2 regions of the Pantoea sp. X-Soil-MYKO-1289 genome follow, and region 1 is predicted to be linked to the other one. Evidence: predicted binding sites of a transcription regulator. Region 1 holds the regulator's gene; the other holds the start of a gene.
What was found. Region 1 encodes sigma-54, which starts transcription at its own class of promoters, with help from an activator protein. Its sites were predicted from a motif close to GTTGGCACANNTTTCGCTNT; they were not measured.
Positions count from the first base shown of each region.

Region 2: glnA (glutamate--ammonia ligase) is a predicted target of sigma-54. The motif match lies at 8,430-8,449, and genes of this name have one in related genera.

Region 1 covers NZ_AP036004.1:3,533,139-3,543,412, forward strand. The annotation lists gene AC6I7Z_RS16845 (calcium/sodium antiporter) at 1-216, shown strand, start outside; gene kdsD (arabinose-5-phosphate isomerase KdsD) at 234-1,220, shown strand; gene kdsC (3-deoxy-manno-octulosonate-8-phosphatase KdsC) at 1,234-1,800, shown strand; gene lptC (LPS export ABC transporter periplasmic protein LptC) at 1,797-2,375, shown strand; gene lptA (lipopolysaccharide ABC transporter substrate-binding protein LptA) at 2,344-2,892, shown strand; gene lptB (LPS export ABC transporter ATP-binding protein) at 2,898-3,623, shown strand; gene rpoN (RNA polymerase factor sigma-54) at 3,671-5,104, shown strand; gene hpf (ribosome hibernation promoting factor) at 5,126-5,413, shown strand; gene ptsN (PTS IIA-like nitrogen regulatory protein PtsN) at 5,570-6,049, shown strand; gene rapZ (RNase adapter RapZ) at 6,103-6,957, shown strand; gene npr (PTS phosphocarrier protein NPr) at 6,954-7,226, shown strand; gene mtgA (monofunctional biosynthetic peptidoglycan transglycosylase) at 7,230-7,949, opposite strand; gene arcB (aerobic respiration two-component sensor histidine kinase ArcB) at 8,833-10,274, opposite strand, start outside.
Region 2 covers NZ_AP036004.1:4,051,577-4,061,850, reverse strand. The annotation lists gene polA (DNA polymerase I) at 1-138, shown strand, start outside; gene spfP (small protein SpfP) at 412-459, shown strand; gene yihA (ribosome biogenesis GTP-binding protein YihA/YsxC) at 531-1,163, opposite strand; gene yihI (Der GTPase-activating protein YihI) at 1,812-2,330, shown strand; gene hemN (oxygen-independent coproporphyrinogen III oxidase) at 2,561-3,934, shown strand; gene AC6I7Z_RS19260 (YshB family small membrane protein) at 3,959-4,084, opposite strand; gene glnG (nitrogen regulation protein NR(I)) at 4,187-5,596, opposite strand; gene glnL (nitrogen regulation protein NR(II)) at 5,604-6,653, opposite strand; gene glnA (glutamate--ammonia ligase) at 6,874-8,283, opposite strand; gene typA (ribosome-dependent GTPase TypA) at 8,719-10,274, shown strand, end outside.

The sequences.
Region 1 (10,274 bases):
GTGCTGGGCTTACCGGCGCTGATCAACCCTGGTAGCGTGGATGAGCACGCCTTCGCGCGCGATTACTGGGTCATGCTGGCCGTCAGCGCGCTGTTCGCCCTGCTCTGCCTGCAGCGCCGCCGCCGCATCGGGCGCGCCGCAGGCGCTTTCTTACTCTGTGGTTTCATCGTCTGGGGCGCGCTGTTGTGGATGCAGCCCGCTTTCCTCGACGGATAACAAAGGACCGATTTGCCATGTCAACTCAGCTTTCAAACGCGAACTTCGACTTTCAGACGGCGGGAAAAGCGGTACTGCGCATCGAGCGTGAAGGTCTGGAGCAGCTGGACCAGTATATTAACGACGACTTTACCCGCGCCTGCGAGATGATCTATCGCTGCCAGGGCAAAGTCGTGGTGATGGGCATGGGCAAGTCGGGCCATATCGGCAAGAAGATGGCCGCCACCTTCGCCAGCACCGGCACGCCCGCCTTTTTCGTGCATCCGGGCGAAGCCAGCCACGGCGATTTGGGGATGGTCGGCCGCAGCGATGTGGTGCTCGCCATCTCTAACAGCGGCGAGTCCAACGAGATTCTGGCGCTGATCCCGGTGCTGAAGCGCCAGCATGTGCCGCTTATCTGCCTCACCAGCCGCCCCGACAGCGCCATGGGCCGCGCCGCCGACGTGCATCTGTGCGTAAAAGTGCCGCAGGAAGCCTGCCCGCTCGGGCTCGCCCCGACCAGCAGCACCACGGCGACGCTGGTAATGGGCGATGCGCTGGCGGTAGCGCTGCTGGAAGCGCGCGGCTTTACCGCAGAAGATTTCGCGCTGTCGCATCCGGGCGGCGCGCTGGGGCGCAAGCTGCTGCTGCACGTGAGCGACATTATGCACAGCGGCGACGAGATCCCGCACGTCACGCGCGACGCCTCGCTGCGCGACGCGCTGCTGGAGATTACGCGCAAAAATTTAGGGCTGACGGTGATCGTCGACGATCTGATGAAGATCGAAGGCATCTTTACCGACGGCGACCTGCGCCGCATCTTCGATATGGGCATCGACTTCCAGAAGGCGACTATCGCGGAGGTGATGACGCGCGGCGGCATTCGGGTCCGCCCCAATATGCTGGCGGTTGAGGCGCTGAACTTGATGCAAAACAAAAATATTACCGCTGTGCTGGTGGCCGATGACGATCGTCTGCTCGGTGTGGTACATATGCATGACATGCTGCGCGCCGGCGTAGTCTGAACAGGAAATGAGAATGTCGGTAAATACTTCCCTGGTGGAAACCTGCTACGGCCCGGTCAGCGCAGAGGTGATGGCGCGCGCCGGTCAGATCCGTCTGCTGATTTGCGACGTCGACGGCGTAATGTCGGACGGCGTGATCTATATGGGCAATAACGGCGAAGAGCTGAAAGCTTTTAACGTGCGCGACGGCTACGGCATCCGCTGTTTGCTAACCTCTGATATAGAAGTGGCGATTATTACCGGACGCAACGCGCGTCTGATGGAGGATCGCTGCAAAACCTTAGGCATTCGTCATCTTTACCAGGGACAGTCCGATAAGCTTTTGGCCTATCGCGAACTTCTGGATAAACTGTCGCTTTCCGATGAGCAGGTCGCCTACATCGGCGATGACCTAATCGACTGGCCGGTGATGGCCCGAGTAGGGTTGAGCGTGGCGGTAGCGGATGCGCATCCGGTGCTGCTGCCGCGCGCCCATTACGTGACGCGCATCGCAGGCGGACGCGGCGCAGTACGCGAACTGTGCGACCTGATTTTAATGGCGCAGAACAAATTTGAGGATGCCAAAGGGCAATCGGTATGAGTAAAAGCAGGCGTTGGATAACGCTGATTCTGGCCTTAATTGCGCTGGTATTGATCGGCTGGAACCTGACCAGCCAGGATGACAGCAGCGCGCCGGTCGCCGCCAACGATCAGGAACCGACCTACACCAGCGCGAATTCGAACACCGTGGTCTACAACCCGCAAGGGGCGCTGGCTTACAAACTGGTGTCCGATAAAGTGACCTATTTCGCGGCGGATGAAGTGAGCTGGTTCGACAAGCCGGTCATGACCACCTACGACGAAAATAAAGTGCCGACCTGGTCGGTGCGCGCCGATAAAGCCAAATTAACCAAAGATCGTATGCTTTATCTGTATGGCCACGTCGAGGTGAATACCCTGACGCAGGATTCGCAGCTGCAGCGCATCAAAACTGACAACGCGCAGGTCAATCTCGTCTCGCAGGACGTGACCTCCGACGATCAGGTTACCTTGTTCGGGCGCGGTTTTAACTCTACCGGCATGAAGATGCGCGGAAATTTACGGACGAAAAACGCCGAGTTGATTGAAAAGGTCAAAACTTATTATGAAATTCAAAATGCACAACAACAGCCTTAAGTTTTTCCTGGTCGGCGCTCTGCTGGCGGCCAGCTTGCCCGCGCTGGCGGTAACCGGCGACTCGGACAAACCCGTCAACATCGATTCCGAAAACCAGGCGCTGGACCTGCAAGGCAATGTGGCGACCTTTACCGGCAACGTTATCGTGACCCAGGGAACGATCAAAATCACCGCCGATAAAGTGGTGGTGACGCGTCCTGGCGGCGACAGCAATAAAACCATCGTGGACGCCTACGGCAATCCCGCCACCTTCTACCAGATGCAGGACAGCGGCAAGCCGGTTCAGGGCCACGCCGCTAAGCTGCACTATGAGCTGGCGAAAGATTTTGTTGAGCTGACCGGCAACGCCTATATCGAGCAGCAGGACAGCAATATCAAAGGCGACCGTATTACTTATCTGGTCAAAGAGCAGAAAATGCAGGCCTACAGTCAGGGTCAGAGCAAGCGCGTCACCACTGTGCTGGTGCCGTCGCAGCTGCAGGACAAGAACGCTAACAGCCCGAAAAAGAGTAACTGATCGCTATGGCCACTTTAATCGCAGAAAATCTGGCGAAGGCCTATAAAGGCCGTCGCGTGGTGGAAGATGTCAGCCTGCAGGTAAAATCGGGCGAGATCGTTGGCCTGCTCGGCCCTAACGGCGCGGGCAAGACCACCACCTTCTACATGGTCGTCGGCATCGTGCCGCGCGACGCGGGCCGTATCGTGATCGATGAGGATGATATCAGCATCCTGCCGCTGCACGCCCGCGCGCGTCGCGGCATCGGCTATTTGCCGCAGGAGGCGTCGATTTTCCGCCGTCTCAGCGTCTATGACAACCTGATGGCGGTGCTGCAAATTCGCGACGATCTCACCGAAGAGCAGCGTCAGGATCGCGCTAACGAGCTGATGGATGAGTTCCATATCGCCCATCTACGCGACAGCATGGGTCAGGCGCTGTCGGGCGGCGAGCGCCGCCGCGTCGAGATTGCGCGCGCGCTGGCCGCTAATCCTAAATTTATCCTGCTGGATGAGCCTTTCGCCGGCGTCGACCCCATCTCGGTTATCGATATTAAAAAAATCATCGAGCATCTGCGCGACAGCGGGCTTGGCGTGCTGATTACCGACCATAACGTACGTGAAACCCTGGCGGTTTGCGAACGCGCCTATATCGTCAGCCAGGGGCGTCTTATCGCTCACGGCACGCCGAATGAAATTCTTGAAGATGAGCAGGTTAAACGGGTTTATTTGGGCGAAGAGTTCAGACTCTGATAAGGTGTCGTTAATACGATGTTTGCTTAGGAAATCCCGTCCTGAATATGAAGCAAGGTTTGCAACTCAGGTTCAGCCAACAGCTGGCGATGACTCCACAGTTGCAGCAGGCCATTCGGCTGCTGCAACTCTCTACGCTTGAACTGCAGCAAGAGCTGCAGCTGGCGCTGGAGAGCAATCCGCTGCTGGAACAGGCTGAAGTGCATGAAGAGATCGACAGCCGCGATTATCAGGAAGATGAGGTGCTGGACACGCGCGAGGCGCTTGAACAGAAAGAGATGCCGGACGATTTGCCGCTCGACGCCACCTGGGACGAGATGTATACCGCTGGCACCCCTTCCGGCACCGGCACCGACTATCAGGACGACGAGCTGCCGGTCTATCAGGGCGAAACCACCCAGTCGCTGCAGGATTACCTGATGTGGCAGGTGGATTTAACGCCTTTTACCGATACCGATCGCGCGATCGCCACCTCGATCGTCGACGCCATCGACGATACCGGCTATCTCACCGTTTCGCTTGACGAGATCCTCGACAGCATGGGCGATGAAGAGCTGGCGCTGGATGAGGTCGAAGCGGTGCTGAAGCGCATTCAGCGCTTCGATCCGGTCGGCGTCGGCGCGCGCGACCTGCGCGACTGTCTGCTGGTGCAGCTTTCCCAGTTCGCGCCGACCACGCCGATGCTGGCCGAAGCGCGTCTGATCGTCAGCGAGCACCTCGACCTGCTGGCCAACCATGATTTCCGCAGCCTGATGCGCGTCACCCGTTTCAAAGAAGATGTGCTGAAAGAGGCGATGCTGCTCATTCAGTCGCTGGATCCGCGTCCTGGCCAGTCGGTGCAGACCGGCGAGCCGGAATATGTCATTCCCGACGTGCTGGTGCGCAAGGTCGGCAAGCGCTGGACGGTGGAGCTGAACGCCGATAGCGTGCCGCGTCTCAGGATCAATCAGCACTACGCCGCTATGGGCGGCGCAGCGCGCAATGACAGCGATAGTCAGTTTATCCGCAGCAACCTGCAGGAAGCGCGCTGGCTGATCAAAAGTCTGGAAAGCCGCAACGATACGCTGTTGAAAGTCACGCGCTGCATCGTCGAGCAGCAGCAGGCCTTTTTCGAGCAGGGCGAAGAGTTTATGCGTCCGATGGTGCTGGCGGATATCGCCCAGGCCGTGGATATGCATGAATCCACCATCTCTCGCGTGACCACGCAGAAATACCTGCACAGCCCGCGCGGCATCTTTGAACTTAAATATTTTTTCTCCAGCCACGTGAATACCGAAGGCGGCGGCGAAGCCTCTTCTACGGCGATCCGCGCGCTGGTGAAAAAATTAATCTCGGCGGAGAATCCCGCTAAACCCTTGAGTGACAGTAAGCTCACCACCATGTTATCTGAACAGGGCATCATGGTGGCGCGCCGGACCGTCGCTAAATATCGCGAGTCTTTATCTATCCCGCCCTCCAACCAGCGTAAACAGCTGGTTTGACCGAAATGAGAAGGAAGACCTATGCAGCTAAACCTCACTGGGCAAAACGTTGAAATCACCGAACCACTGCGTGAATTCATCAACACGAAATTTGCCAAACTGGAACACTACTTCGATCGTATCAATCAGGTTTATATTGTTCTGAAAGTGGAAAAGGTCACTCAGGTTGCGGAAGCGACTTTGCATGTCAACGGCGGCGAGCTGCACGCCACGTCGGAAGCGGAAGATATGTACGCGGCGCTTGACGGACTGGTGGATAAACTCGCCCGTCAGCTCACCCGGCACAAAGACAAACTGAAAAAACACTAACCTTCACGCTTGCAGCGCGCTTACCGCGCGCTCAGGGCGGTCAGGATGGGGCGGATTTACCGCCCCGTTTTGCCATCTGTGCAAGCGCCACGGGATACCGCGCGGCCGTTTAGCGCGGCAGGCCCGCGGCTCTGTGAACTCGCAAGTGAAACGACAATGAATAACGATCTGACACTGGAACTGAGCACCGTGCTGACGCCGGACTGTACGCGCAGCGGCGTACACTGCCAGAGTAAAAAGCGCGCGCTGGAAATTATCAGCGAGCTGGCAGCAAAGCAGCTTAATCTGCCGCATCAAACGCTGTTTGAAGCGATCCTGACCCGTGAACGCATGGGCAGCACCGGTATCGGCAACGGTATCGCCATTCCGCACGGCAAGCTGGAAGAGGATACGCTGCGCGCCGTCGGCGTCTTTATCAGCCTCGACCAGCCTATCGCATTCGATGCGGTGGACAACCAGCCGGTCGATCTGCTGTTTGCGCTGCTGGTGCCGGCGGATCAGTGCAAAACCCACCTGCACACGCTGTCTCTGGTCGCGAAACGCCTGGCGGACAAGACCGTCTGTCGCCGCCTGCGCGCGGCACAAAGCGATGAAGAACTCTACGCCATTATTACAGAAGCTCCAGAGGAGCAGTAACGCGCACTGCGCTTTACCGGCGTGCGCGCCGGTTTAAAACGGGAGAGAAGGTCATGGTGCTGATGATCGTTAGCGGTCGGTCAGGCTCAGGAAAATCGGTGGCGCTACGCGCGCTGGAAGATATGGGGTTCTACTGCGTCGATAACCTGCCCGTGGTGCTGTTGCCCGAGCTGGCGAATTCGCTGGTGGAGCGCAATATTTCGGCCGCCGTCAGCATCGACGTGCGCAATATGCCGGAATCGCCGGAGGTGTTCGAACATGCGCTGAATAATCTGCCGGACGCCTTTTCGCCGCAGCTGCTGTTTCTGGACGCCGATCGCAATACGCTGATCCGTCGCTACAGCGACACGCGCCGCCTGCACCCCCTCTCCAGCAAAAATCTGTCGCTGGAAAGCGCCATTGATGAAGAGAACGATCTGCTGGAGCCGCTGCGCTCCCGCGCCGATTTGATTATCGATACCTCTGAGATGTCGGTGCACGAGCTGGCGGAGATGCTGCGCACGCGCCTGCTGGGCAAGCGCGAACGCGAACTGACGATGGTGTTCGAGTCTTTTGGCTTCAAGCACGGCATCCCCATCGACGCCGACTACGTTTTCGACGTGCGCTTTCTGCCTAACCCGCACTGGGATCCTAAACTGCGACCGATGACCGGCCTCGATCGCCCGGTGGCGGCGTTTCTCGATCGTCATACCGAAGTACACAACTTTATCTACCAGACACGCAGCTACCTTGAGCTGTGGCTGCCGATGCTGGAAACCAACAACCGCAGCTATCTGACCGTCGCCATCGGCTGTACCGGCGGTAAACACCGCTCGGTCTATATCGCCGAGCAGCTGGCGGACTACTTCCGCTCGCGCGGCAAAAACGTGCAGTCACGCCATCGTACGCTGGAAAAACGCAAATCATGACCGTCAAACAAACCGTGGAAATCAAAAATAAGCTGGGCATGCACGCGCGTCCGGCCATGAAGCTGTTTGAGCTGGTGCAGAGCTTCGACGCTGAAGTGCTGCTGCGTAATGAATCCGGTACCGAGGCGGAGGCCAGCAGCGTCATCGCCCTGCTGATGCTCGACTCGGCGAAAGGCGGTCATATTGAAATTGAAGCCAGCGGCCCGGAAGAGCGCCAGGCGCTGGCTGCCGTCATCGAACTTTTCGAAGCTGGCTTCGACGAAGAGTAAAGGCTAGTTGAGATGATGGCGCTGCAAAAAGCCTTCTCCGCCCAGCTGGCGCATCTGGCGCATAATCCACTGCTGACGCTGTCGCACATAGCCTGAGGGCGCGTCGGCACGAAAACGGATGGGATTCGGCAGCACCGCCGCCAGCAGCGCCGCCTCCGCAATGGTGAGACGACTGGCCGGCTTGTGAAAATAGCGCTGCGCCGCCGCCTCCACGCCGAAGGTGCCCTGGCCAAACTCGGCGATATTGAGATAAACCGTCAGGATGCGACGTTTGGTCCAGACGGTTTCGATGCCGACCGTTAAGCCCGCCTCCAGCCCTTTCCTCACCCAGCTGCGCCCATCCCAGAGAAAGAGATTTTTCGCCGTTTGCTGCGACAGCGTCGAGGCGCCGCGCATGCGCTCGCCTTCGCTGCCCAGCGCCGTTTCAATCGCGTCGACGTCAAAACCCCAGTGCTCCGGAAATTTTTGATCTTCCGCAGCGATCACCGCCAGCGCCATCCACGGCGATATCTCGTCGTGCCCCACCCAGTCTGCGTGCGCGACATAATGAAAGTCGCCGCGCAGCCAGGCGCCAGTTTGCCGTTCCGCCATCACCGCTGAAAACGGCACTGGCAGAAAGGAAAACAGAATAATTCCCGCGATCCAGATACCGGCTATCGCAACCACTGCGCCGATAACAGCGCGCTTTACGCGTTGCCAGCGGTTCCCTTTATTCTTGCTCATGCAATGTTCTCTTACCTGTTCCCTGCATTAATCAATTTCCGACGTGATGAAAGCCGCGTTTTGGTCAAAATCGCTGAAGAAACACCAAAACTTGCGGATTACCTGACCACAGAAGCCACATTTTACGTATGAAATATTAAAACAGATCGAATGACATCAAGCACTTCCGTAAAAAAGGAATCGGTTCCATACTTGTTGTCCGCTTATCGCTTTTCACGCCATACACTTAATGTTTTGTGATAAACGCCATTTTAAATGATTCGATTTGCTAAACTATACCCAATGCCGCACTGTCGTGCTTTTCACCAATTGAAGCGAATGGTTACATAACAGGCAACTTCAGGCTGCTAATTTGATCTTCAGGACGCTGCCTGTGCCGCTAAATTTTATGCGCCGCTCCAGTAAAATGGCAGGACTTAATTCAAATCTGGAACTTTAAAAGCGTGCTTTCCAAAACGTTTTGGATAATCCCGGAGCAACAGCGCTTTATACTTTAAATTTCATTGCGTTATCATAACTTAAAACGCCTGAAACCGTTATGCGCGCTTTTACCTAGTTTGAGGCCATGCTCTTATCGTCATGGCAACTGAAAACCGCATAAAAAATGCAACAACTGGTCAAAATAAGCGCAATGCAACGCAGAAATTAATTCCTTACTTGACTGTGTTGCCAAATTAATGTTTTCTGTATTTAAACGCTGCTCAACATCACACATTTTAATGAATCTTTACCTGGTCATTGATGAATTTGCTAAGGTGATGACAGACGTTAACCGATACCACGCTGCTGCGCTTGAACTCCTCTAAGTATAGCAACAGCGACTTTTTCCCTGGTGTTGGCGCAGTATTCGCGCACCCCGGTCTTCGACTGGGGTCATTTTTTTTCAGGCCCTCTGGTTTTCTCTTTCCGCTACCCAGTCGCGCAATACCTGAACGTCATGACGCCACTCGCGCTTGAGCTCTTCAACCCATTCGCCCACGTTGTCCCACCATGCCGGCAGCTCCGGGCTTTGAATCTGTTTAGCCACCTGTTGCAGATGCTGTAGCCCGACCGATCCCGCCGCGCCTTTGATTTTGTGCCCCTCTTCTGCAATGCCTTTCTGGTCGCGTGCCATGAGATTCGAATCGAGCACCTCCAGATAGCCAGGCATCATCTGTTCGAACATCGTCAGGCTCTGCGTAATCAGGCTGGGGCCCACCAGTTCGATATATTGCTCCAGCATCGGCACATCCAGCAGCGCGCGCGTCTTGTCATCGCTTTCAGGATGGTCGGCGTCAGCCTCTTCGTTTTGATGATCCCAGAACTTCTTGATCATGGCGGTCAGCGCCGGAACGGAAAGCGGTTTGCTCAGCACATCGTCCATGCCAGCCTCCAGATACTCTTTTTTGTCTTTGAGCACGTTAGCGGTCAGCGCCACCAGCGGCGGCAGGCTGGCGTCTGGATAGCGCTGATGGATGGCGCGCGAGACGTCCAGGCCGGTCATATCCGGCAGCTGAATATCCAGCAGGGCGAGATCGAACTCCAGCGGATCGAACATCTCCAGCGCGGCCTTACCGGTCATAGCGACCTCGACGCTGCAGCCAAGCTTCTCCAGCACCGAGCGCGCCACGATCACGTTCAGCTCGATATCCTCCACCAGCAAAACGTGCAGCGCCGGCAGCGGCATGCTGCTCTCTCTGCTGTCATCCTCTACCTCTTCGGCCACGCGCGGCGCCTTGATCAGCACGGTAAAGCAGGAGCCCTGGCCCGGCGCGCTGCGTACGGTAATATCGCCGCCCATCGCCTGCGCCAGGCGGCGCGATACCGCCAGCCCGATGCCGGTGCCGGTCGCCGGCTTGCCGCCGTGCTGATCTTTCACCTGGTAATACATGGCGAAGATCTTGTCCTGCTCTTCCTGCGGTATGCCCTGGCCGGAGTCTTCCACCTCGAAGCGCAGGGTCTCGTTCGGCTCATAGGCGACGCGCACCACGATTTCGCCCTGCTGGGTGAACTTCACCGCGTTGCCGATCAGGTTCCACAGGATCTGACGCAGGCGCGTGCCGTCGGCGCAAATCTTGTGCGGCAGCGGTAGATCAGGCGCCATCACGAATCTGAGCCCTTTCGGCTGCGCCAGCAGACCGGAAAGGTTCTCCAGATCCGCCAGGAAGCCGGTGAAGTCGAGCGGCTGGTTATCCAGCTGCACCTTGCGGCGCTCGATCTTGTCGACTTCGATGACGTCGTTGAAGATGTTGCCGAGCGTAATCGCTGATACGTGAATGGTTTTCAGGTATTTCAGCTGCTCCTGATTGAGATCGGTATCGAGCAGAATGCGGCTCAGGCCCACAA
Region 2 (10,274 bases), 520 kb from region 1:
CTGGTGTTTGAAGTGCAGGGCGATGAGGTTGAGTCCGCCAGCCAGCAGATCCGCGCGCTAATGGAAGGCAGCATGAAGCTGGACGTGCCGCTGCAGGTTGAGGTCGGCGTCGGCGAAAACTGGGATGAGGCGCACTGATTGAGATTGCTCAGGCTGGCGACGACGCTTTGTTGCCAGCCTGCTCAGGATATAAGAAAAAAGTCTGTTTAACCGATTCAGCGCAAGACAAAAGCAGGCGGTTTCTAACTGCTTCTCGGTTAAGCATTTTTTTAGTAATTAAACTACAGTCAGAGGCGATTTTTGTGACGAACACATGAAAAATCATGTCGTTTGATGAAAGCTAACTACAAAAAACCCTTTGTCCGTCAGAAAAAATCAGGTAAAGTTCGAGGCGTAGGGTACAGAGGTAAGATGTTCTATCTTTCAGACCTTTTACTTCACGTAATCGGATTTGGCTGAATATTAGCCGCCCCAGTCATTTTATGACTGGGGCGTTTTTTATTGGGTTTTTGCTAAACTTCGCGAGCCTGTTACGCCTCAGCGGAGTCGTCCTGCGCAGGCGCCAGTTCATTAAACCAGACGTCCAGTTTTTGACGCAGCTTGTCGACGCCCATCTTTTTCAGGGAGGAGAACATCTCCACCTGCACATCGCCCATAAAGGCCAGCGCCGCTTCGCGCACCATATTGAGCTGCGCTTTGCGCGCGCCGGAAGCGAGTTTATCCGCCTTGGTCAACAGCACCATCACCGGGATCCCGCTCTCTACCGCCCACTGAATCATCTGCTGGTCGAGATCTTTTAACGGATGACGAATATCCATCAATACCACCAGGCCTTTCAGCGCTTCGCGCTTTTGCAGATATTCGCCCAGCGCGCGCTGCCATTTGCGCTTCATCTCTTCCGGCACCTCGGCATAGCCGTAGCCGGGCAAATCCACCAGGCGTTTGCCTTCAGTGACCTCAAACAGGTTGATCAGCTGCGTGCGTCCGGGTGTTTTACTGGTGCGCGCCAGGCTTTTTTGATTGGTCAGCGTATTCAGCGCGCTGGATTTACCCGCGTTGGAACGCCCGGCGAAGGCGACCTCAATACCGGTGTCGGCTGGCAGATGGCGGATATCCGGGGCGCTGAGGATGAAATGGGTAACGTGATAATTCAGTGCAGACAAAGTTTAACTCCAGAGACGAATGCGGGCATTGGCGCTGATTATACGCGTTATGGCGCAAAAGTGCCCGACGGCATCGATCGGCTGGCTTTTGTAAGATATTAGCCATTAAAGCTGCCAGCGATTACTGTTTTTACTAAAAAATTTGAAAATTTAAAACCTTTATAATCATGTATTTGAAGGTTGTGAGGCGTTTAAATGCGCAAAAACGCCTGATGTCAGGTTGTGGGTTCCGCAGGTTGGTCTACATTATTGGGCAGTGCAAGGCAGCACCCATCAGGATGATGTGCTCAGGAGCGTCGGGACGACCGCGAGCAAAGGAAAGGAGACGGTCAGGGATAACAGGCCGGATAAGGACAAGGATTCGCTCAGGAGTTGAGCAGGCGCGGGATCGACCGGGACGTTGCGAGCCAAAAGGGATTAAAAATATGATTCCTTCTACGGAAGGTGCGAAATAAGGCGACAGCACAGGCTGTCGCCTTTTTTCTTTGTCCGCTTTCTGCTAGATTTCGCCGCAATTCTGTCCCCTCTGTTGTCAGACGAGCTTGAGAAGAGGATACGTACGTTAAGGTGCGCATCGCCGACAAAAAAGCAGCGTCAGGAGTGAGAGGGTTATACTGATACTGATTAAAAACAGTGAGACCTGACATCATGAAGCAACCTGTACGCGGCGCGCACGCTAAATCGGCAAGCAAAACAAAGCGCAAATCGCGCGAAGAACTTAACGAGGCCGCACGCGATCGCAAGCGTGATAAAAAGCATCGCGGCAACGCATCCGGCAGCCGCGCCAATCCTGCTGCCAGCGCGGGAAAATCTGCTCAGGGCAATAAAGCCAAAGATCCGCGCATCGGCAGCAAAAAGCCGATCCCGCTGGTGGCGGATGGCGCAACCGCGAGCGCGCCGGTAAAAAAAGCGGCGAAACCCGTCGCGAAAAAAGTGCGTCTCAGCCCGGAAGAGGAGCTGGCGCAGCTGGAGAACAGCGAGCGTCTCGACGCGCTGCTGGATCGCATGGAGAACGGCGACACGCTGTCGGCGGAAGAGCAGGCCTGGCTGGATGAAACCCTGGACCGCATCGATGAACTGATGGAACAGCTCGGCATCGACATGGATGATGAAGCGGAAGATGAGCAGGCCGAAGAAGATATGTATCGCCTGCTGAAAGGCAACTGAGTTTTTTGATCGGCATGCGCTCCGGCGCATGCCGCGCCAGACAGGTAAATCGTTATGTTTTGGCCTGGATCAATTTTAGCGCTGCTGCTGACGTGTTATCTCATCGGGTTATTGGCTAAACTACGCCGCCTGTCGCGTCTGAAGTCACGTTTACGTCGGGTTCAGTCCCGCCCACCTTTCCTCTCTTCTGCATCGCGACCTTCTCTCAGACGTCACCGGAAGGAGTAAGCATGTCTTTGCAACCTGTCTCCTGGGACCAGCGGCTTATTGAAAAATACAATTATGCCGGTCCGCGCTATACCTCATACCCTACTGCGCTTGAATTCAGCGACAGCTACGGCGAGGCGGATTTTCTGCGTGCCGTGGCGCGCTATCCGGAGCGCCCGCTGTCGCTCTACGTTCATATCCCGTTCTGCCATAAGCTCTGCTATTTCTGCGGCTGCAATAAGGTCGTAACGCGCCAGCTGCATAAGGCAGACCGCTATCTGGAGGCGCTGGCGCAGGAGATCCGCCAGCGCGCGCCGCTGTTCCGCGACCGGCGCGTCACGCAGCTGCACTGGGGCGGCGGCACACCGACCTTTCTTAATCATGACCAGCTTTCACGGCTGGTGGCTTTGCTGAGGGATCACTTCAGCCTGGCGGACGATCTGGAGATGTCGATCGAGGTCGATCCGCGCGAAATCGATCCCGATACCATTTCGCACCTGCGCCAGCTCGGCTTTAACCGGCTGAGCATGGGCGTGCAGGATTTCAATAAAGCGGTGCAGGAGCGCGTCAATCGCGTTCAGGACGAAGAGGCGATCTTTGCGCTGATGGCGCGGGCGCGCGAGCAGGGCTTTCACTCTACCAGCATCGATCTTATCTACGGCTTGCCGCTGCAAACGCCGGAGAGCTTCGCCTATACCCTGCAGCGCGTGATTGCGCTTAATCCGGACCGCATGAGCGTGTTCAACTACGCGCATCTGCCGGCGCTGTTTGCGGCGCAGCGTAAAATCAAAGAGCAGGAGCTGCCGTCGGCGCAGCAGAAACTGCAAATCCTGCAGCAGACCATCGCGACGCTGACGCAGCAGGGCTATGACTTTATCGGCATGGATCACTTTGCGAAACCGCAGGACGAGCTGGCGCAGGCGCAGCGCGCCGGATTGCTGCATCGCAACTTCCAGGGCTATACCACTCAGGGCGACAGCGATCTGCTGGGGCTCGGCGTGTCCGCCATCAGCATGACTGGCGACAGCTACGCGCAGAACGAGAAAGAGCTGAATCGCTGGTACGACGCGGTAGCAACGCGCGGCGAGGCGCTGTGGCGCGGCGTAGCGCTTAGCGCGGACGATTGTCTGCGTCGCGACGTCATTAAGCAGCTAATTTGCAACTTCTCGCTCGATTTCAGCGCCATTGAAGCGCAGCACGCAATTCGCTTCTGCGACTATTTCGCGGAGGATTTAGCGCTGTTACAGCCGCTGATCGACGATGGGCTGGTGGAGCGCCGGGCGGGCGGTTTGCAGGTCACTGGCGCAGGCCGTTTGCTGATCCGCAACATCTGCATGTGCTTTGACGTTTATCTACGCCAGAAGGCGCGCCAGCAGCAGTTTTCGCGCGTGATTTAAGGCGAAAATGCGCTGGCGCGGAGTTTAGTTAAACAGGTTGACCATGATGGCGCACAGTACGGTGGCGAAGGCCGCCTGCGGCGAGTGACCGAAGGCGCTGCCGATAACGGCGACATTGTGCGAAATCATGTGAAGAAAAGAATCTAACATCGTTCATCTCCCGATAGCCGCCGGTATGATACTGAACGGCATCGGCATGTAAAGCGGGGCAAGGCGACGTTTTGTGTAAAAAATCGCCTTGCCGCGCGCTCGTTACTCCATGCCCAGCTCTTTCAGCTTACGCGTGAGGGTGTTACGCCCCCAGCCCAGCAGCCTTGCCGCTTCCTGTTTATGTCCCTGCGTATGGCGCAGGGCAGTGGTCAGCAGGGTGCGCTCCATCTCCGGCTGCGCTTCCGAGAGCAGGTTTTGATGACCGGAACGCAGCGCGCGGTCGGCCCACTGCGCCAGCAGGGTCGCCCAGCTGTCCGGCAGCGACTGCACCGGATTGTCCGGCGTGCTGGACTCGAACAGCTCAGGAGGCAGATCCTGAATCAGCACTTCCTGACCGGCCGCCATTACCGTCAGCCAGCGGCAGGTGTTCTCCAGCTGACGCACGTTGCCGGACCAGTGCAGACGCGTCAGCGCCGCTTCGGTTTCTGGATGAAGAATTTTCGCCTCGACGCCCAGCTCGCGGGCCGCCACCTGCAGGAAATAGCGCGCCAGGCGAGGAATATCCTCACGGCGCTCGCGCAGCGGCGGCAGATGCACGCGGATCACGTTCAGCCGGTGGAACAGGTCTTCGCGGAATTTGCCTTCCTGCACCCGCAGCTCAAGATTCTGGTGCGTGGCCGCAATAATGCGCACGTCGACTTTGACCGGCGCATAGCCGCCGACGCGGTAAAACTGCCCGTCGGCCAGCACGCGCAGCAGGCGCGTCTGCACGTCGAGCGGCATATCGCCGATCTCATCCAGAAACAGCGTGCCGCCGTCGGCCTGCTCGAAACGGCCCTGACGAATCTGATTCGCGCCGGTAAACGCCCCTTTTTCATGACCGAACAGCTCTGACTCGATCAAATCTTTTGGGATAGCCGCCATATTGAGGGCGATAAAAGGCGCTTTGGCGCGCGGGCTGTGACGATGCAGCGCATGCGCGACCAGCTCTTTTCCGGTTCCCGATTCGCCATTGATCAGCACGCTGATCGACGAGCGCGACAGGCGGCCGATAATGCGGAAGACATCCTGCATCGCCGGCGCTTCGCCGATGATATCGGTGGTGGGGCCGCTGACCGGCTGATTGCGCGGCTGCTGCTGCTCCTGATAGTGACTAATGGCGCGCTCGACCAGCGCTACCGCCTCATCAATATCAAAGGGCTTCGGCAGATAGTCGAACGCCCCTTGCTGATAAGCGCTGACGGCCGCGTCGAGATCGGAGTGCGCCGTCATAATGATGACCGGCAGCATCGGATGACGCTGCTTAATCTGTTTCAGCAGCGCCAGCCCATCCATGCCCGGCATGCGAATATCTGACAGTAAAACGTCTGGGGTTTTGCTCGAGAGCGCATCCAGCACCTCATTGCCGCTGTCGAAAGTGGCGCAGCTTAACCCGGCTCCAGTAAGCGCGCGTTCAAGCACCCAGCGGATGGAGCTATCGTCATCGACGATCCAGACTATCCCTCGTTGCATAGAAACCTCACTGGCGAATAGGCAGATAAACCGAAAATTCGGTGTGTCCAGGCCAACTGTTGAACTCAATTTTTCCTGAATGCTGATCAATCAGGCTACGGGCGATAGAGAGACCCAGGCCGGTGCCGCCTTCGCGACCGCTCACCATCGGATAGAACAGCGTATCCTGCAGCTGCGCCGGAATGCCCGGGCCGTCATCCTCAACGTCGATGCGCGCCACCAGACGATAGCGCGTGCCGTGCAGCGTAAGCTGGAAGGCGGTGCGGGTGCGTAGAATAATGGTACCGCCCTCATCGCCTAGCGCCTGCAGCGCGTTGCGCACCACGTTCAGCAGCACCTGCTCAATCTGATCGGGATCGTGCGGCAGCTCCGGCAGGCTGGGATCGTAATCGCGCACCAGCGCGACATTCTCCGGCAGCTCCATCGACACCAGATTCACCACCCGTTCCGCAACCTGATGAATGCTCTGCGTGATATGCATGCCAGGCTGCTGCGGACCGAGCAGACGATCCACCAGATTACGCAGGCGGTCCGCCTGCTCGATAATGACTTTGGTATATTCGTTCAGCGACGGATCGGGCAGCGCGCGCGACAGCAGCTGCGCCGCGCCGCGAAGCCCGCCCAGCGGATTTTTAATTTCGTGTGCGAGTCCTCGCACCAGATCGCGCGCCGCCACCTGCTGCGCATGCTGAAGCTGCTCCTGGCTGAGACGGCGCTGGTTATCCATCGGCGCCATCTCCAGCAGAATAAAACCGTCCGGCAGCCGTTGCGCCGTCAGCGCCATCACGTGCGCGCGGCCGTCGACCACCAGCGTCACTTCGCTGTCGGTAAAGCCCTGGCCAGCCTCCAGACTCTCGCGCATCACCTCGATATTCAGCGAAAAGTAGCCGGTCAGATCGGGCAGCGGCGTGCCGAACAATTTGCGTGAGCTTTGCGCCAGTAACTGCTGCGCCGCCGGGTTGGCGTAGTGGATGACCAGATCGTCGTCCACCAGCAGAATACTGTTTATCAGGGAGTTGAGAATTTGCCCCGCGTCGGGCAGGGAGCCAGTTGCCATACAGCGTTCCTCTGCACTAATTTAGTGCATTATACTCTTCCGCGCCTGTTTCCAGACGGCTGAACGATGATTTCGCGGCGAAAAAAGCCCATCCGGAGATGGGCTAAAGTTTCCACGGCAACAAAAATCTTCTGCGCCTTGCGCGTCGCCGCTGCGTTAGCAGCCTCGGGATCTATCCTGTTGCCGCCTGGGCGGCAACGCGACCGGTGCAGAATAAAGATTAAACGCTGTAGTAAAGTTCGAACTCAACCGGATGCGGCGTCATGCGGATACGGTCGTTTTCAACTTTACGCAGTTCGATGTAGGCATCGATGGCGTCGTCGGTGAACACGCCGCCGCGGGTCAGGAACTCGCGATCTTCGTTCAGTGCGTTCAGCGCTTCTTCCAGCGAACCCGCAACTTTTGGAATCTCCGCTTCTTCTTCCGGCGGCAGATCGTACAGGTTTTTGTCCATCGCATCGCCCGGGTGGATCTTATTGATCACGCCGTCCAGGCCAGCCATCAGCAGCGCGGTGAACGCCAGGTACGGGTTAGCGGCCGGATCCGGGAAGCGCGCTTCGATACGGCGTGCTTTCGGGCTGGCGACAACCGGAATACGGATAGAGGCGGAGCGGTTACGGGCAGAGTAAGCCAGCATAACCGGCGCTTCGTAGCCAGGCACCAGACGCTTGTAGGAGTTGGTGGTCGGGTTCGCCAGCGCGTTGATCGCTTTCGCGTGCTTGATGATGCCGCCGATGTAGAACAGAGCGGTTTCAGACAGGCCGCCGTATTTGTCGCCTGCGAACAGGTTCACGCCGCCTTTAGAGAGCGACATATGGCAGTGCATGCCTGAACCGTTGTCGCCGAACATCGGCTTCGGCATAAAGGTCGCGGTTTTGCCGTAGGCGTGCGCGACGTTGTGCACCACATATTTGTAGATCTGAATTTCGTCCGCTTTCTTGGTCATGGTGTTGAAGCGGGTCGCCACTTCGTTCTGGCCAGCGGTCGCCACTTCGTGGTGGTGCGCTTCAACCACCAGGCCCATCTGCTCCATGGTCAGACACATGGCAGAACGGATATCCTGCGCGGAGTCGACCGGCGGAACCGGGAAATAGCCGCCTTTCAGGCCAGGACGGTGGCCTTTGTTGCCGCCTTCGTACTCTTTGCCGGTGTTCCAGGCCGCTTCGATATCGTCGATAGCGACGTGCGAACCGGAAGTTGAAGAGCCGAAACGGATGTCGTCGAACAGGAAGAATTCCGGCTCCGGTCCAAACAGCACGGTGTCGGCGATGCCGGACGAGCGCAGATACTCTTCAGCGCGTTTGGCGATAGAGCGCGGGTCGCGATCGTAGCCCTGCATGGTGCCTGGCTCGAGGATGTCACAACGGATGATCAGCGTCGGGTCTTCGAAGAACGGATCCAGAACGGCGGTGGTCGCGTCCGGCATCAGCACCATGTCTGATTCGTTAATGCCTTTCCAGCCGCCGATAGAGGAGCCGTCAAACATTTTGCCTTCTTCGAAGAAGTCAGCGTTAACCTGGTGAGCAGGGATAGTAACGTGCTGTTCTTTACCTTTGGTATCGGTAAAACGCAGGTCAACAAACTTAACTTCGTGCTCGTTCATCATCGAGAGAACGTGTTCAGCGGACATACTCAACTCTCCTGGAAATGGTCATTGTCATCGTGGTGAGTGGCTGCGTCGTCTGAAACCTGAAGTGTCTGACCGCCATTCCCAACCAACCGATCTCGGCAAGCTCTGCAACCGTCGTGCAACTGCTGTTTTCGCTTGAAAGAGATAAAGCGAATTCTGTGCCAACTTTCTTTTTTGCGGCTAAATCCCGCCTGTGCGCACCCTTTTGTTGCCAGCGCGCTGCACCAGGCTGGCGAATTTGCACCAAAATTGTGCTTTGCCGCCTTTTTGTAGCACCAAAATGGTGCGAGCATCCAACTTAGTGCATTAAGTGCACCGCATCCAGCGCAAATTTCCGCCAGTGCAATAAACTTCAGGTGAAAAGTGTGATCGTGTTCAGTATCCCGCTTAATCCGTGTACAATAGCGCGCTATTTCTAATGCCTGAGGCAAAGTTGTGATCGAAAATTTGCGTAACATCGCCATCATCGCGCACGTAGACCATGGTAAAACCACCCTGGTTGATAAGCTGCTGCAACAGTCCGGTACCTTTGACGCGCGTACCGAAGCGACTGAGCGTGTGATGGACTCCAACGATTTGGAGAAAGAGCGTGGAATTACCATCCTCGCTAAAAACACCGCTATCAAATGGAATGACTACCGTATCAACATCGTTGATACCCCAGGACACGCCGACTTTGGCGGTGAGGTAGAGCGCGTCATGTCCATGGTTGATTCGGTGCTGCTGGTTGTCGATGCGATGGATGGCCCTATGCCGCAAACTCGCTTCGTGACCAAAAAAGCCTTTGCCCATGGTTTGAAGCCGATCGTTGTAATCAACAAAATTGACCGTCCGGGCGCGCGTCCTGACTGGGTTGTTGACCAGGTATTCGACCTGTTCGTCAACCTGGACGCGACCGACGAGCAGCTTGATTTCCCGATCATTTACGCATCTGCGCTGCAGGGCATCGCCGGTCTGGATCACACCGACATGGCTGAAGATATGACCCCGCTGTACCAGGCGATCGTCGAGCACGTTTCTCCGCCGCAGGTGGAAGTTGACGCGCCGCTGCAGATGCAGATTTCGCAGCTGGACTACAACAACTACCTGGGCGTGATCGGCATCGGCCGCATCAAGCGCGGTAAAGTTAAGCCGAACCAGCAGGTGACCGTTGTCGACAGCGAAGGCAAAACGCGCAACGGTAAAGTCGGTAAAGTGCTGGGCCACCTGGGCCTGGAGCGTATCGACACCGACCTGGCGGAAGCGGGCGACATCATCGCGATCACCGGCCTGGGCGAGCTGAACATCTCCGATACCATCTGCGATCCGCAGAATGTAGAGGCGCTGCCGGCGTTGAGCGTCGACGAACCGACCGTGACCATGTTCTTCAACGTCAACACCTCGCCGTTCTGCGGTCAGGAAGGCAAGTATGTGACTTCACGTCAGATCCTTGAGCGCCTGAACAAAGAGCTGGTGCACAACGTTGCGCTGCGCGTAGAAGAAACCGAAGATGCGGACGCGTTCCGCGTATCGGGCCGTGGCGAACTGCACCTGTCGGTGCTGATCGAAAACATGCGTCGCGAAGGCTTCGAACTGGCGGTTTCCCGTCCGAAAGTTATCTTCCGTGAAATCGACGGCCGTAAACAAGAGCCGTTCGAGAACGTCACGCTGGATATCGAAGAGAACAACCAGGGCGCGGTTATGCAAGCCATGGGCGAGCGTAAAGGCGATCTGAAAAACATGGATCCGGATGGCAAAGGCCGCGTGCGTCTTGACTACGTTATTCCGAGCCGTGGTCTGATCGGCTTCCGTAACGAATTCATGACCATGACTTCAGGTACCGGTCTGCTCTATTCCACCTTCAGCCACTATGACGACATTCGTCCGGGCGAAGTGGGCCAGCGTCAGAACGGCGTGCTGATCTCTAACGGCCAGGGTAAAGCGGTTGCCTTCGCCCTGTTCGGTCTGCAGGATCGCGGCAAGCTGTTCCTGGGCCACGGCGCGGAAGTCTA